DNA from 4 places in the Salinicola lusitanus genome. Region 2 is predicted to be linked to each of the others. Evidence: predicted binding sites of a transcription regulator. Region 2 holds the regulator's gene; each other region holds the start of a gene.
The links. Region 2 encodes LexA, which represses DNA repair genes until DNA is damaged. Its sites were predicted from a motif close to TACTGTNTANNTANACAGTA; they were not measured.
Positions count from the first base shown of each region.

Region 1: the regulator LexA is predicted to act here: its motif matches at 1,477-1,496, upstream of AAGT95_RS11860 (putative DNA modification/repair radical SAM protein).
Region 3: the regulator LexA is predicted to act here: its motif matches at 1,685-1,704, upstream of recN (DNA repair protein RecN).
Region 4: the regulator LexA is predicted to act here: its motif matches at 1,309-1,328, upstream of AAGT95_RS15945 (DUF1654 domain-containing protein).

Region 1 covers NZ_CP151919.1:2,617,434-2,620,914, reverse strand. Annotated here, with positions in the region: gene AAGT95_RS11865 (RecQ family ATP-dependent DNA helicase) at 1-1,403, shown strand, start outside; gene AAGT95_RS11860 (putative DNA modification/repair radical SAM protein) at 1,523-2,782, shown strand; gene AAGT95_RS11855 (TIGR03915 family putative DNA repair protein) at 2,809-3,481, shown strand, end outside.
Region 2 covers NZ_CP151919.1:3,877,294-3,880,774, reverse strand. Annotated here, with positions in the region: gene purU (formyltetrahydrofolate deformylase) at 1-118, shown strand, start outside; gene dinB (DNA polymerase IV) at 136-1,203, opposite strand; gene lexA (transcriptional repressor LexA) at 1,221-1,868, opposite strand; gene AAGT95_RS17510 (TetR/AcrR family transcriptional regulator) at 2,161-2,829, shown strand; gene nagZ (beta-N-acetylhexosaminidase) at 2,916-3,481, shown strand, end outside.
Region 3 covers NZ_CP151919.1:1,640,954-1,644,434, reverse strand. Annotated here, with positions in the region: gene dnaK (molecular chaperone DnaK) at 1-762, opposite strand, end outside; gene grpE (nucleotide exchange factor GrpE) at 916-1,548, opposite strand; gene recN (DNA repair protein RecN) at 1,770-3,443, shown strand.
Region 4 covers NZ_CP151919.1:3,548,494-3,551,974, forward strand. Annotated here, with positions in the region: gene AAGT95_RS15930 (potassium/proton antiporter) at 1-315, shown strand, start outside; gene AAGT95_RS15935 (hypothetical protein) at 331-546, opposite strand; gene AAGT95_RS15940 (hypothetical protein) at 641-943, opposite strand; gene AAGT95_RS15945 (DUF1654 domain-containing protein) at 1,051-1,293, opposite strand; gene AAGT95_RS15950 (hypothetical protein) at 1,397-1,738, opposite strand; gene AAGT95_RS15955 (STN domain-containing protein) at 1,855-2,184, opposite strand; tRNA gene AAGT95_RS15960 (tRNA-Ser) at 2,439-2,529, opposite strand; gene AAGT95_RS15965 (Bax inhibitor-1/YccA family protein) at 2,695-3,366, shown strand; gene tusD (sulfurtransferase complex subunit TusD) at 3,481-3,481, shown strand, end outside.

The DNA.
Region 1 (3,481 bases), 1.3 Mb from region 2:
AGCCGGTCGAGACCGACAGCCGCCTCCCCGCACTGGTCGAATGGCTGGCGCCGCAACGCGCACCGCAACAGCAATCGCCCACCATCATCTACGTCACGCTGCAGCAGACCGCCGAGTCGGTGGCGAAGGCGCTGGCGAACCAGGGCTTCACGGCGCGCGCCTATCACGCCGGCCTCGACAGCGAGACCCGGGACCGGATCCAGCAGGGCTTCATGGAGGGCGAGATTCCCTGCATCGTCGCTACCATCGCCTTCGGCATGGGAATCGACAAGGGCGATATCCGCAACGTCATCCACTACGACCTGCCCAAGTCGATCGAGAACTACAGCCAGGAGATCGGCCGCGCCGGCCGCGACGGCAAACCGTCGCGCTGTCTGATGCTGGCCGGTCGGGACGGCCTGCGGGTGCTCGAGAACTTCGTCTACGGCGACACCCCGGAGCGCGAGGGTATCCGCCACGTGCTCGGCGAGATCGCCGACGCCGGCCGGCAGCCGGCGCGCCAGTGGCCGGTGCTGCTCAACACGCTCTCCCGCGACAGCAACGTCCGGCTGCTGCCGTTGAAGACGCTGCTGGTCCGGCTCGAGATGCATGGCGTCATCGCGCCCCGCTTCGCCTACCTGGCCGAGTATCGCCTGCGCTATCTCGACGACACCGCCGCCCTGATCGCGCGCTTCGAAGGCGAGCGCGCCGACTTCGTTCGCCTGCTCGTCGACAACATCGCCGTCGCCAGGACCTGGGGCACGGTGGATTTCGAGCGACTCCATCAGGCCGGTGCCGCCGCGGGAATCGATGCCTCGCGCTCGAGGGTCATCGCCGCCCTGGAGTACTTCCAGGACAAGGGCTGGGTGGTGCTGGAAGGCAAACGCATGACCGACGTCTACGAGGTCCGCCAGCCCGAACTCGATATCGACGCGCTCGCCGATCGACTGCTGGCGGAGAGCCAATCCCGGGAGCAGGCGGAGATCGACCGCCTCCAGGCCATGCTGGAGCTGTTCGAATCGGAGACCTGCCTGACCCGGCGACTCGCCGCCTACTTCGGCGACACCCGGTTCGAGCAGCCCCAGGCCACCCAAGGCTGCGGCCAGCCGGATCAGACTGCCCAAGGCTGCGGCCACTGCTCGGTCTGCCACGGCCATGTCGCACGCCTGCCGGGGGCACCGGCACTGCCCGCACTGACCGATGCCGACTTCACCCGCCAGGCCGGGCCATTCATCGAACGCCACCGCGAACAGCTCGGGACGTCGCCCGGCGCGCAGCGCATCGCCCACTTCCTGTGCGGGCTGTCGATGCCGGTGTTCACGCCACTCAAGGCGCGGCAGTTGAACGGCTTCGGCGTCCACGAGCAGCGCCCCTACCCCGATGTCAGGGCGTGGATCGAGAAACGGATCGCCCAACCAGGCTGAGCGCTTAGCCTCTCCAGCGTCGACGCCCGCCTCTGATTCGGCAATCCACCTTGTCGATCTCGACAATCTCGAATACTGTATATCCAGACAGTATTCGAGATGGGTCACAGGATTGCCGCATGGAACTGATCGACAAGCTCTCCATCCTCGCCGATGCCGCCAAGTACGATGCCTCCTGCGCCAGCAGCGGCGCGCCCAAGCGCTCATCGCGCGGCAAGGCGGGGCTCGGTTCGTCGAACGGCATGGGGATCTGCCACAGCTTCACCCCGGATGGGCGCTGTGTCTCGCTGCTCAAGGTGTTGCTGACCAACTTCTGCCTGTTCGACTGTCAGTACTGCGTCAACCGACGCTCGAGCAATGTGCCGCGAGCGCGATTCACGCCGGAGGAGGTCGTCCGCCTGACGCTGTCGTTCTACCGTCGCAACACCATCAGCGGGCTATTCCTGAGCTCCGGGATCATCCGCTCCAGCGACTACACCATGGAGCAGCTGATCCAGGTGGCGAAGCTGCTACGCGAGACCCATCAGTTTCGCGGCTATATCCATCTCAAGGCGATCCCCGAAGCGGACCCCAGGCTGCTGGAGGAAGCCGGCCGCTACGCCGACCGGTTGAGCGCGAACATCGAACTGCCGACCCTGACCAGCCTCAAGACCCTGGCCCCGGAAAAGGAGCTCGGCACCATCCACTCGGCCATGGGGCACATGCGCCAGCGTATCGATGCCGCCAACGACGACGCTCAGCGGGACTCGAAACGCCTGCCGCGCAGCGCCAACCCCAAGCGCATGGCGCCAATCTACGCACCCGGCGGCCAGAGCACGCAGATGATCGTCGGTGCCGATGCCACCGATGACCGCACCATCCTCCAGTCCGCCCAGCATCTCTATCGCGACTTCCGCCTCAAGCGGGTCTACTACTCGGCGTTCAGCCCGATCCCGGAGCGCCCCGCCGGGCTACCCCAGGCCGCACCGCCGCTACTGCGCGAGCATCGGCTCTACCAGGCCGACTTCCTGATTCGCGGCTACGGCTTCCAGGCCGAGGAGTTGCTGAACGCACCGGGCAACCTGGACCTGGAGATCGATCCCAAGCTGGCCTGGGCGCTGGCCCACCGCGACGACTTCCCGGTCGACCTCAACCGCGCCGAGCCGGCGATGATCGCCCGCATTCCGGGCATCGGACTGCGCAGCGTGCAACGACTGGTCGATCTGCGGCGACTGCGGCGCATCCGCTATCAGGACCTGGTGGCGCTGCGGTGTCGCCTGGAGACCCTGCGGCCCTTCGTGGTGACCCAGGACTACCGCCCCACCGATGCCCAGGGTGACAGCGCTCGCCTGCGCCAGAGCCTGACCCAGCCCCAGCCGGCGCAGATGGCGTTGTGGTAGCGCCGCGTTCCGCAGGAGATCCCGCCATGGCCAACGCCTCGATGAGCCCGACCTCGTCCGCTGCCTGGGCCAACGACTTCGACGAGTGGCGCACCCAGGCGCGTCGGCTGCTTCACCTCGGCGTGCCACCGGCCAGCGTGACCTGGCACGATGGCAACGCCAGTCATGACGACCTGTTCTCCTGGCAGGAGCCGCCGTCCATGCCGCCAGGCCCGCCGCCGGCGCCGATCCGGATCGGTCGCGATCAGTTGACGCTGCTGCGCAACGCTGCGCGCTATCGTGCGGAGGGCCACGACCAACCGCGCTGGCCACTGCTCTACCGGGTGTTGTGGCGATGGGCCCGGGGCGACGCCGCGGCCATGCATCCCGCCGACGTCGATGGCCGCGTGCTGCATCAGCGCTGGCACGCGGTCAAGCGGGAAGCGCATCACATGCATGCCTTCCTGCGCTTCCACCGCTGCGACGATGGACGAGGTGAGCGCTATCTCGCCTGGTTCGAGCCCGCCCATGACGTGCTCGACCTGGGCGCGGAGCACTTCGCCGACCGCATGGGCGGTTCACGCTGGATCATCGCCACTCCCCGTGGCGGCGTAGGCTGGGACGGCTCGGCGCTGGACTATCGCACGCCCTGCCCGAGGGAGTGGACCGACGAAGCCAGAACGGCCGCCGAACGCGCCAACGCCGACGAGGAGCACGCCC
Region 2 (3,481 bases):
CCAGGACCTGGTGCGGCTGGGGCGCGATGTGGAAAAGGCCGTGCTCGCGCGTGGATTGCGATGGCATCTACAGGATCGCGTGCTCATTCACGGCAACAAGACGGTGGTGTTCTCCTGATCCGCGCCACCTGACGTTCAAGGCGTCGCCGGTTGGTCGCCGTCGAACAGGCCCAACTGGCGCTGCTCCTGCTCCGGCACCAGCCGCACGCCGACACCCAGCAGCCTGACCGGGCGCTCGCCTCGTCGCCATGCGCTCTCCAGCAGCTCATGGAAGCGCGCGTCGATGATGCCGCGAGCCCCCGTTTCCTGCGTGGTGCTGGAGAAGTCGTCGAAGCGTACTTTGACGAACTGCTTGGCAATGGCAGGATCGCCATGGCGGGCGACGCGATCGTGGAGTTTCTCGATCAGGGGCTCGAGCGCGCCGTGACAGTCACTCAGGTGGGGCAGGTCGCGGTCATAGGTGGTCTCGACGCTGACGGATTTGCGTTCACGCGAGACATTGACCGGACGGTCGTCGATGCCGTGCGCCAATTCGTGCAGACGGCGTCCGAACTTGCCGAACTGATCCAGCAGCTTGTCCATCGACTGGGCCCGGAGATCGGCACAACTGGCGATCCCCAAGGTATCGAGCTTGGTTGCCGTCGCCGGCCCGACGCCATGGAGTTTCCTGACCGGCAAGTCGGTAATGAACGACTCCATCTCCGTCGGCGGGATCACAAACAGGCCGTCGGGTTTGTCCCAGTCGCTGGCGATCTTGGCAAGGAACTTGTTGGGGGCGACGCCGACCGAGATGACGATGCCCGTTCTCGCCAGGGCTTCGTCCTTGAGCCAGCGAGCCATCCAGGTGGCGCTGCCCCGGAATCGGGTGACTTCGGTCACGTCGAGGTAGGCTTCATCGAGAGAGAGTGGCTCGACCAGCGGTGTCAGTTCGTGAAAGATCGCCTGGATCTGCTGCGATACTTCCCGATACTTGTTGAAGTCGGGCGGCAGCAGCTTCAACTCGGGACACAGACGCAGCGCTCGCGCCGTGGGCATGGCGGAGTGCACGCCGAATTGCCGCGCCGGGTAGTTGCAGGTAGCGATCACCCCCCGTCGCTCGGCACTTCCGCCGATCGCCAGCGGCGTATTCGCGAGCGACGGATCGTCGCGCATCTCCACGGCCGCGTAGAAGCAGTCGCAGTCGGCGTGCAGAATCTTGCGCATGGCGCCGGGCGATAGCCTCAGTGAAGGCCGGTGCCGTTGCCACCGCGAATGACGCCAACGCCGAGTCCCTCGATCTCCAGGTGCTGATGCTTCAGATCGATCACGATGGGCTCGAAGTCCGCATTCTCGGCGATGAGCGTGACCCGGCTACCCTGGCGCTGGAAGCGCTTGACGGTGACGTCGTCTTCCAGCCTTGCCACGACGATCTGGCCGTTGCGAATCTCCTGGGTGCGGTGAACGGCGAGCAGGTCGCCGTCGAAGATTCCGGCGTCCTTCATCGACAGTCCGCGAACCCGGAGCAGGTAGTCGGCGCTGGGCGTGAAATAGTCGGCCGGGAGGGGGCAGTATCGGTCGATGTGTTCGGTGGCCAGAATCGGGCTGCCCGCAGCGACGCTGCCGATCACCGGCAAGCCCTCGGCAGCGGCTTCGGCGGGCTCGGCTTCCTGCCCGCTGGTGGGCAGTCGGATCCCGCGGGAGGTGCCGGGTATCATGCGGATGACGCCCTTGCGGTCCAGCGCGCGCAAGTGCTCCTCGGCGGCGTTGGGGGAGCGGAACCCCAGCGCGCGGGCGATTTCGGCTCGTGTCGGCGGGTAGCCGAATTCGCCCATCGTCTTGACGATGAAATCATAGACGTTCTGCTGTCGTGCGGTGAGCGGTCGCGCCATCGGTCTCTCCCGGGCCTTGAGGGTCAATCAGGCGATTTGGGGCCTGCTTGGATTGCCAGGCGTTATCCAACTGGACATGGATCGGATTGGGTGGCGTCCGATCCGCAGCCAGGCGTGTTCATGCATACAGGCTGGAATTGTATCCAGTCGTTGGCGATGAGGGAAGTCTTTCGCGCCCGGACTGGGAGACCCGGAACTCCAGGTCCGACGAAATGCTCGATTGTGTGGCTTGTGTGGGAATGATTAGAATCATAATCGTTCTAAGTCGTTGTTCTCAGGCACGAGGTATGACATGGCCCGACCCGACACCGTTACTCGTATTCTCGATACGGCGGAGGTCCTTTTTGCCGAAAAGGGGTTCGCTGAAACCTCGCTGCGCAACATCACGACCCGGGCCAAGGTCAATCTGGCGGCGGTGAATTATCATTTTGGGTCCAAGAAAGCGTTGATCCAGGCCGTGTTTGCCCGCTATCTCGATCCCTTCTCGGAGCGGCTGAATCTGGCGCTGGATGGGCTGGAGGCTCGCTACCGGAACGGGGGCGTGCCACTCGAGGTACTGCTGGAGCAGCTTGCCACCAGCGTTCTGGAGGTGCCCGCCGAACGTAACAGCCTCAAGGTCTTCATGAAGCTGCTGGGGTTGGCCTATACGCAGGCCCAGGGACATCTGCGGCGCTACATCCAGGAGCACTACGGGGAGACGTTCCACCGTTTCGTCCGCTGCCTGCGACTGGCGACGCCGGACCTGCCGGATGCCGAGCGATTCTGGCGACTCCATTTCATGCTGGGCACGGTGATCTTCACCCTGTCCGGACTGGATGCGCTGAGGGATATCGCCGACAGCGAGTATCAGGAACACATGTCGGTCAGGGAGCTGATCCGCCACCTTCGTCCGGTCGTGGTGGCCGGCATGCAGGCGCCGCTGCCTGCGTCCCTCGAGAAGGTCGGTTCGGCTGTCGAGTGAGAGGATGACTCCTGGCACCCTCGGCCTCTGTCATGGGAACCCACTGTCGTCTAGAATCGGGCGCTCAATGGTCTCAGGTGTTAGCTATGACTCAACCTCTCGGCCCGGTCATGCTGGATGTCGAAGGCACCCAGTTACGTGACGAAGAGCGCCAGTTGATCTCGCGAGCGGAGGTCGGTGGTGTCTTGCTGTTTGCCAGGAACACCCCGGACGTCGCCACGACCCAGGCGTTGATCGGCCAGATTCGCGAGTGTCGCCCCGATATCCTGGTTGCGATCGATCAGGAAGGTGGTCGGGTGCAGCGCTTGAAGGAGGGCGTGACGCAGATACCGCCCATGGCGGTACTGGGCCACCACTTCGCGGAGTCCCCCGAGTCGGCATTGACCCTGACCCAGGACGCCGGCTGGCTGCTGGGCATGGAGATGGCCGCTTGCGGGTTCGATCTGAGTTTCGCGCCTGTGCTCGATCTCGACGACGACCAGTCGCCCGCCATCGGGTCGCGAAGTTTCTCGCCGGATCCGGAGGTGGTCGCCGTGCTGGCGGGCGCCTTCATCGAGGGGCTCCACGAAGCGGGCATGGTCGCTGTCGGCAAGCACTTTCCCGGCCACGGGGGAGCGCGGCAGGACTCTCATTTCGGGGTTGCCGAGGATCC
Region 3 (3,481 bases), 2.2 Mb from region 2:
GCCGGACAGGTCGATGCCGGAATCGCTCTTGAACTGCTGGACGAGATAGTCGATCAGCTTGAGGTCGAAATCCTCGCCACCCAGGAAGGTGTCACCGTTGGTCGCCAGCACCTCGAACTGCTTCTCGCCATCGACGTCGGCCACTTCGATGATCGAGATGTCGAAGGTACCGCCACCCAGGTCGTAGACCGCGATGGTGCGGTCACCGGTGGAGCGGTCCATGCCGTAGGCCAGCGCGGCTGCGGTCGGCTCGTTGATGATGCGCTTGACTTCGAGACCGGCGATACGGCCGGCGTCCTTGGTCGCCTGGCGCTGAGAGTCGTTGAAGTAGGCCGGCACGGTGATGACCGCTTCGGTCACTTCTTCACCGAGATAGTCCTCGGCGGTCTTCTTCATCTTTTTCAGCACTTCGGCGCTGACCTGGGGCGGTGCCAACTTGTTGTCGTTGACCTTGACCCAGGCGTCGCCGTTGTCGGCTTCGACGATCTCGTAAGGCACCATCTTGATGTCTTTCTGGACGACATCGTCCTTGAACTTGCGGCCGACCAGACGCTTGATGGCGTAGAGCGTGTTGGTCGGGTTGGTGACCGCCTGACGCTTGGCCGCCTGACCGACCAGCGTTTCGCCGTCATCGGTATACGCGATGATGGAAGGCGTCGTGCGGCCACCTTCGGCATTTTCGATCACACGAGTCTTGTCACCATCGAGTACGGCGACACAGGAGTTGGTCGTACCCAGGTCGATGCCAATGATGCGTCCCATAATTCCTCACCTCTAACTATTCGTTGACGACTCAATTCGTTTGGATGACGGCGCTTGCTGCGCGATTGCTTGCTATGTGGGGGCTGGCCGGCGCCTTTCAAGTCCCCGCCGACACTCAGTTGCAGTATCGGCCCGGCCGCGGCACCCGACCCTCTACCCCGCCGCCTTGCTGACCACGACCATCGCCGGCCGAATCAACCGGCCGTTGAGGGTATAGCCCTTCTGCATGACGTCCATCACGGTATTGGGTTCCAGTTCCGGATTGGGAACCATGGTCATGGCTTCGTGGAACTGCGGATCGAACGGCTCGCCCTGGGGATCGAGCTGCTCGACACCGAACTTGCCCAGCACGTCGAGCTGCATCCGGAGCGTCATCGAGACGCCCTCGCGGTGGGTCTCGTCGACCTCCTGCATGCTCTCCAGCCCCTTCTCCAGGCTGTCGACCACCGGCAATAGTTCCTTGACGAACTTCTCGAGCGCGAACTTCTTCGCCTTGTCGGCATCCTGCTCGGCACGACGACGCGCGTTCTGTGCCTCGGCAGCGGCGCGCATCGACTGATCCTTGGCATCTGCCAGCGCCTGCTCGAGCTCCTCGACTCGGGCGGCCAGAACCTCGGCCTCGGGATTGGCCTCCCCCTCGAAGTCATCCGCCTCGTGTTCGAGCGACTCCGCGAACTGCTCCAGATCGCCGTCCAACGTCTCGTTGGTGGACTGGTGCTGGGGCTCGCCGTCGCGTTCGGCGCGCTCGAGTTCTTCGTCTACGGGGTTCTGCGGATCTCTAGCCATGAATCTCTCCTGGCAAGGTGTTGTGACAGCGATTCGACAAGCGTCGGAAGTTGTCTGCCTATATGGGGCTATCGATTCAGATCTCAAGCGTTTCGTCACCACACCATCACGACAGCCGTTGAAGGCCATTTTCGACTACTGTATAAACAACCAGAAACCCGAATCACCGATCGTCCACCGCCCGCTGACCGTATCGCCGCCATTGCCCCGCAGGAGGCCGCATGCTGATCCAACTCGCCATTCGTGACTTCGCTATCGTCGACACGCTGGACCTGGAGTTTCAGGCCGGCATGACCGCCATCACTGGCGAGACCGGGGCCGGCAAGTCGATCCTGCTCGGTGCGCTGGGCCTCTGCCTGGGAGAGCGGGCCGACGCCGGCGGCGTGCGCCACGGCGCCGACCGCGCCGATCTGAGCGCGCGCTTCGACATCGCAGAGCGGGAAGATGCCCGGGCGTGGCTGGCCGCCCGCGAACTGGCGACGGACGACTGCCTGCTTCGCCGCGTCGTCACCGCCAACGGACGCTCCAAGGCGTGGATCAACGGCCAGCCCTGCACCATCGCCGACCTGCGAGAACTGGGCGAGTGCCTGATCGACGTGCACAGCCAGCATGCGCATCAGGCGCTGCTCAACGAGGATACCCACCGCCGCCTGCTCGACGACGCCGCCGGCCATCACAAGGCGGTCGCCGAGCTTGGCGACCTCCATCGCCAATGGCACGCGCTGCGCCGGCAGTATCGTCAACGCAGCGAGAACGACGAGGAGCGCCAGGCCAAGCGCCAGCTGCTGCGCTATCAGGTCGAGGAGCTGGATCAGCTCGATCTCCAGGCGGACGAACTCGCCGACCTGGAGCAGGAGCAGGAGACCCTGGCCCACCTCGAGGAGAGCCTGCGCGAGGCGCAGTTCGCGGCGGACAGCTGCGACCATGACGAACACGGCGCATCGACGCTGCTGTCGCAGGCAACCCAGCGGCTGTCCCGGGTGCCGGGCAGCGACCGCGGCGCACTGTCGGAGGCACTGGGCATGCTCAACGACGCCCAGATCCAGATCGAGGAAGCGGCCCGGGAACTGCACCATTTCGTCGAGTCGACGGAGCTCGATCCGCAACGGCTGGCCTGGGTCGAGGAGCGACTCGGCGAGATTCACCGGATCGCGCGCAAGCATCACGTCATGCCGGAGGAGCTGAGTGGGCTGCATCGCCGGCTGCGGGAAGAGCTGGAGGCGCTCGACGGCGGTGACAACGACCTCGAGACCCTGCGAACCAGGCTCGACGAGCTACGCCAGCAGTACCGCGACAGCGCCAGGGAGATCAGCGAAACGCGACAGCGCGCCGCCAAGGTTTTCGCCCGGCAGGTCCAGGAGCAGCTGGCGTTTCTGGGAATGGACAAGGCGCGCTTCGCCGTCGATGTCTCGCCGCTGGAGACCCCTCAACCCCACGGCCTGGATAGGGTCAGCCTGCAGATCAGCGCCAACCCGGGCCAACCGACCCGGCCGCTGGCCAAGGTCGCCTCGGGCGGCGAACTCTCTCGCGTCAGCCTGGCGATTCAGGTCGTTGCCGCCAGTCACAGCACCCTGGCGACGCTGGTCTTCGACGAGGTCGACGTCGGCATCTCCGGCGCTACCGCCGAGATCGTCGGGCAACTGCTGCGCCGGCTGGGCAGCGATGCCCAGGTCATGACCGTGACCCACCTGCCGCAGGTGGCGGCGCAGGCGCATCAGCATCTGCATATCGAGAAGCACTCCAGCGACGATGCGACCCGCACGCTGATGTCTCAACTGGACGAAGCCGGGCGAGTCCGCGAACTGGCGCGGATGCTGGGAGGCGTCAAGCTCTCCAACCGCACGCTGGCTCATGCGCGCGAGATGCTGGCGGCCAGTCAGCGTTCAGCGCACTGATTGAAAGCCCTTTGAACGCGAAACGCCGACCCGAGGGT
Region 4 (3,481 bases), 330 kb from region 2:
TGCCTGATCGGGCGCACCGGTGACCTGCCGTCTCTCAACCGCCTGTTCAATGGGGAGGCGAAGCTCAAGCGCGAGCGTGCCTTCTTCGGTACATTTACCCTGGACGGCGAAGCGCTCATGCAGGAAGTCGCCAGCGCCTACGGTTTGACCCTGAGTCCGGGGGAGCAGGAGATGACGCTGGGAGAGTTCGTGGCGCTGCGTGTCGGCGGTCATCCCGTCGTCGGGGATGACGTCGACTGGCACGGTTTTCACTGGGTGGTCAGTGAGATGGAGGGTAATCGTGTGACGCGGGTGGGGTTGCGCCTCTACCACTGAGACCGACGGCCGGCGTCACTCGACGTCGGCATCATCGGTGGGATTGTCCAGCCGTTTGCCGGTTTCGCGGGAGGTCATACTGTTCATGCTGTCGGCTCGCTTTTTCGCCTCCGCGGCTTCCGCGAAATGGCCCAGGCTGCCTCCCGTATCACCATCATAGACCTCGTAGCATACCTGCTCGGGCTTGCCGGGCTTGTGCGTCTTTCTTATCTCGACGAATGGCTCTGCCATGATCGAATCCTCCTGAAGATGCATCGGCTATCGGGTTGGCTGTGGTGCCGACGTGGTACGGCAAGTGGATGGGGCTTGTTCGTCGCGAAAAAGGTCAGTCCGGGTCCAGGTCCCACTGCAGACCGAACTGAAGGCCATTGATCGCTTCATCAATGAAGCCCGCATTCTGATTGTCGCGGCCATCATCGGCCTGCTCCAGTGACGCCTGCGTCTGTGGGTCCGGCCATCCCAGACGCGCCATGCACAACTGATACTCCGGCTCACCGGCGATCTGATGCGTCTGACGTTCGCAGGTGTTGCTGTCTCGCAGAAAGTTCGTCGCCGTCAGTCGTGGCGTCGCCGACACACAGCCAGCCAAGACGAGGGGGACGACGAAGGAGATTAACGCTCGGTGCATTGTCGACATCACTGAAAGCTAGATGCAGAGTAGCACTGTTTGCGAACTCATCCGCCCCCCTGATGAAAATTTCGCCGAGCGCCTCGATCAAGACTGTCCGCCTTGGTTCATGAAGCCAGTCCAGTCGTGGGGAGGCGCCAGCTCAGCAGAATATCGTGATGGGTGATATGAATGACCCGAACCTGATCACTATCGTCGAACTGTTCGACGAGACGCTCCCATTCGTGGATGGGTTCGTGTGTGCCACGGCTGATCGCGACCTGGTGGAAGTGGTTGGCTTGCGCTCGCGAAATCAACTGCTCGATACGCCGCACGAGCCGTCTCTCGGGCGTCGGGAAGGGGATGATCATCGATCGCTCCGCAATAACTGTTCATGCATACAGTATCCGCGACAGAGGGCGTCAACACAACCGCTATCGGGCCGCAAGAAGAATCCCGTGAGCGCCTCCAGGTCTATTGCGGATGACTCTCCATGTACGACCGAATCGCAGCCATGGTGGTCTGCATGTCGTCGCAGAATGATTGGGAGGGCTGGAATTCCGCGCCACTCGCCAGCTGCTTCATCTCGTTGTCGTGGTTGGAGACCTGGCCGCTCTCGCGCAACCCTCTGGCCATGCTCGTCAGCGCCTGTTGCGTCTGCTGCGGGTTATCGCTGTTCGATATATAGGCGTCGATCTCCCGGGTCTGCTCGCTGACATGCTTCATCAAGCTATCCGACGAACACTCCAGCGGTGCGGCCATCGCATGCAGTGGCATGGCGGCCATGACCAGTAGTCCCGCAAAGGCGAATTTCACAGTTTGGTCCAAGGCGATATTCCTCATCAGATGATCTGTCTCCTCCGCTGATCCAGCTGGCTCGCGGTCTCCACGCGTTCCCGAGATGGGGGCGGGCGAGGGGGCGCTCCCAGAAACTAGGGCATTATCACGACATGGATAGTGTTCGGTTCGCTGTCGGTGATTTCCAGATTGGTACCTCGGATAGCCGTTTCAAGCGCCTCGCGGATGGACATCGTCCCGTGAATGCCATTGACCCGAATGCCAGCCGTCCTGGTCAAGTCGGTCTTCACGAAACAGCCGGTAGCATGCGCCAGCTGCTGTACTGTCTCGTCAACTCGCTGCGCAGGCGTCTCGTAGGGTGCCACCTTGTCACAGGCGTCCGTCGAGGCGATCGATGCGTCCCGGTTCTGGCTCGAACATCCGGCCAGGGCGGCGAGCGCAAGCGCAGCCAACACGGGTTTCATCCACTCCCTCCCTGCCGATGCGACCCTGTGAGTCACGAGAGTAGCGGCTTACGATCGAGGTGAATAGGCGCCGGTGCCTCTGCCTCGGCTCGGAGAGGGCGGGCTGATCCTGCGCCGTTATACGGTATGAGGTTCAAGCGGGGAGCGCGCACGTGATCCGGCCTTTCCAAGATGACGGGTCTGGAGCGGTTTGACGGGCTCAGAAACGAAAAAGCCCCGCAGCGATGAGGCTGTCGGGGCTTTCGAATGTAAGGTGGCGGAGGGACAGGGATTCGAACCCTGGGTAGGCTATTAACCTACGCCGGTTTTCAAGACCGGTGCATTCAACCGCTCTGCCATCCCTCCGGCTTACGGCGGGGAATACTACCAGCTTATTGGAGCGCGTCAATAGGTTCTTTAGCTTTCAAGGAGTTATTTCGCTTTGCGGCGAGCGTATAACGCTTGTCAGGGGAACTTTGCAAGGGCATTCTGGTCTACGGGTGAGTTTCAACAGAACTGAGGGGACGACAAATGGATTATCGAACGTCGCACGACATCACCGATCGCCGATCGAGTGCGGTCAGCACCAACAAGGTGTTGCGCAACACCTACATGTTGCTGGCCATGACACTGCTATTCTCCGCCGTGACCGCCGGCGTCGCCATGGCGATGGGCGTCACGCAGCTCAACATCTTCGTGTTCTTCATCGGTGCCTATGGCCTGATGTTCCTGGTCCACAAGACCGCCAACTCCGGTGCCGGCATCGCGGCGATCTTCGCCTTCACCGGTTTCATGGGTTTCACGCTGGGGCCGATCATCGACCTCTATCTGTCGATTCCCAATGGCGCGCAGCTGGTGATGACGGCGCTGGGCATGACCGCGGCCACCTTCCTGGGGCTGTCGGCCGTGGCGCTGATCACGCGCAAGGACTTCAGCTTCCTGGGTAACTTCATGATGGCGGGCGCCATCGTGCTGGTACTGGCCATGGTCGCTGCGCTGATCTTCAACATCCCGGGCCTGGCGCTGGCAGTCTCCGCCGGTTTCGTGCTGTTCTCGTCCGCGGCGATTCTGTACCAGACCAGCGAGATCGTGAATCGCGCCGGGGAGACCAACTATATCCTGGCAACCGTCACGCTCTACGTCTCGATCTACAATCTGTTCATCAGTCTGCTGTCGATCCTGGGTGTCATGTCTCGCGACTGATCTCCTTGGCGTGGTATCGACGCAAACGAGGCCCCACTACGGTGGGGCCTCGCCGTTTGATACCATGAGCATGCCAGACTTCTCCCGGCAGCTTGCACGGAATCATCGGTCGTCA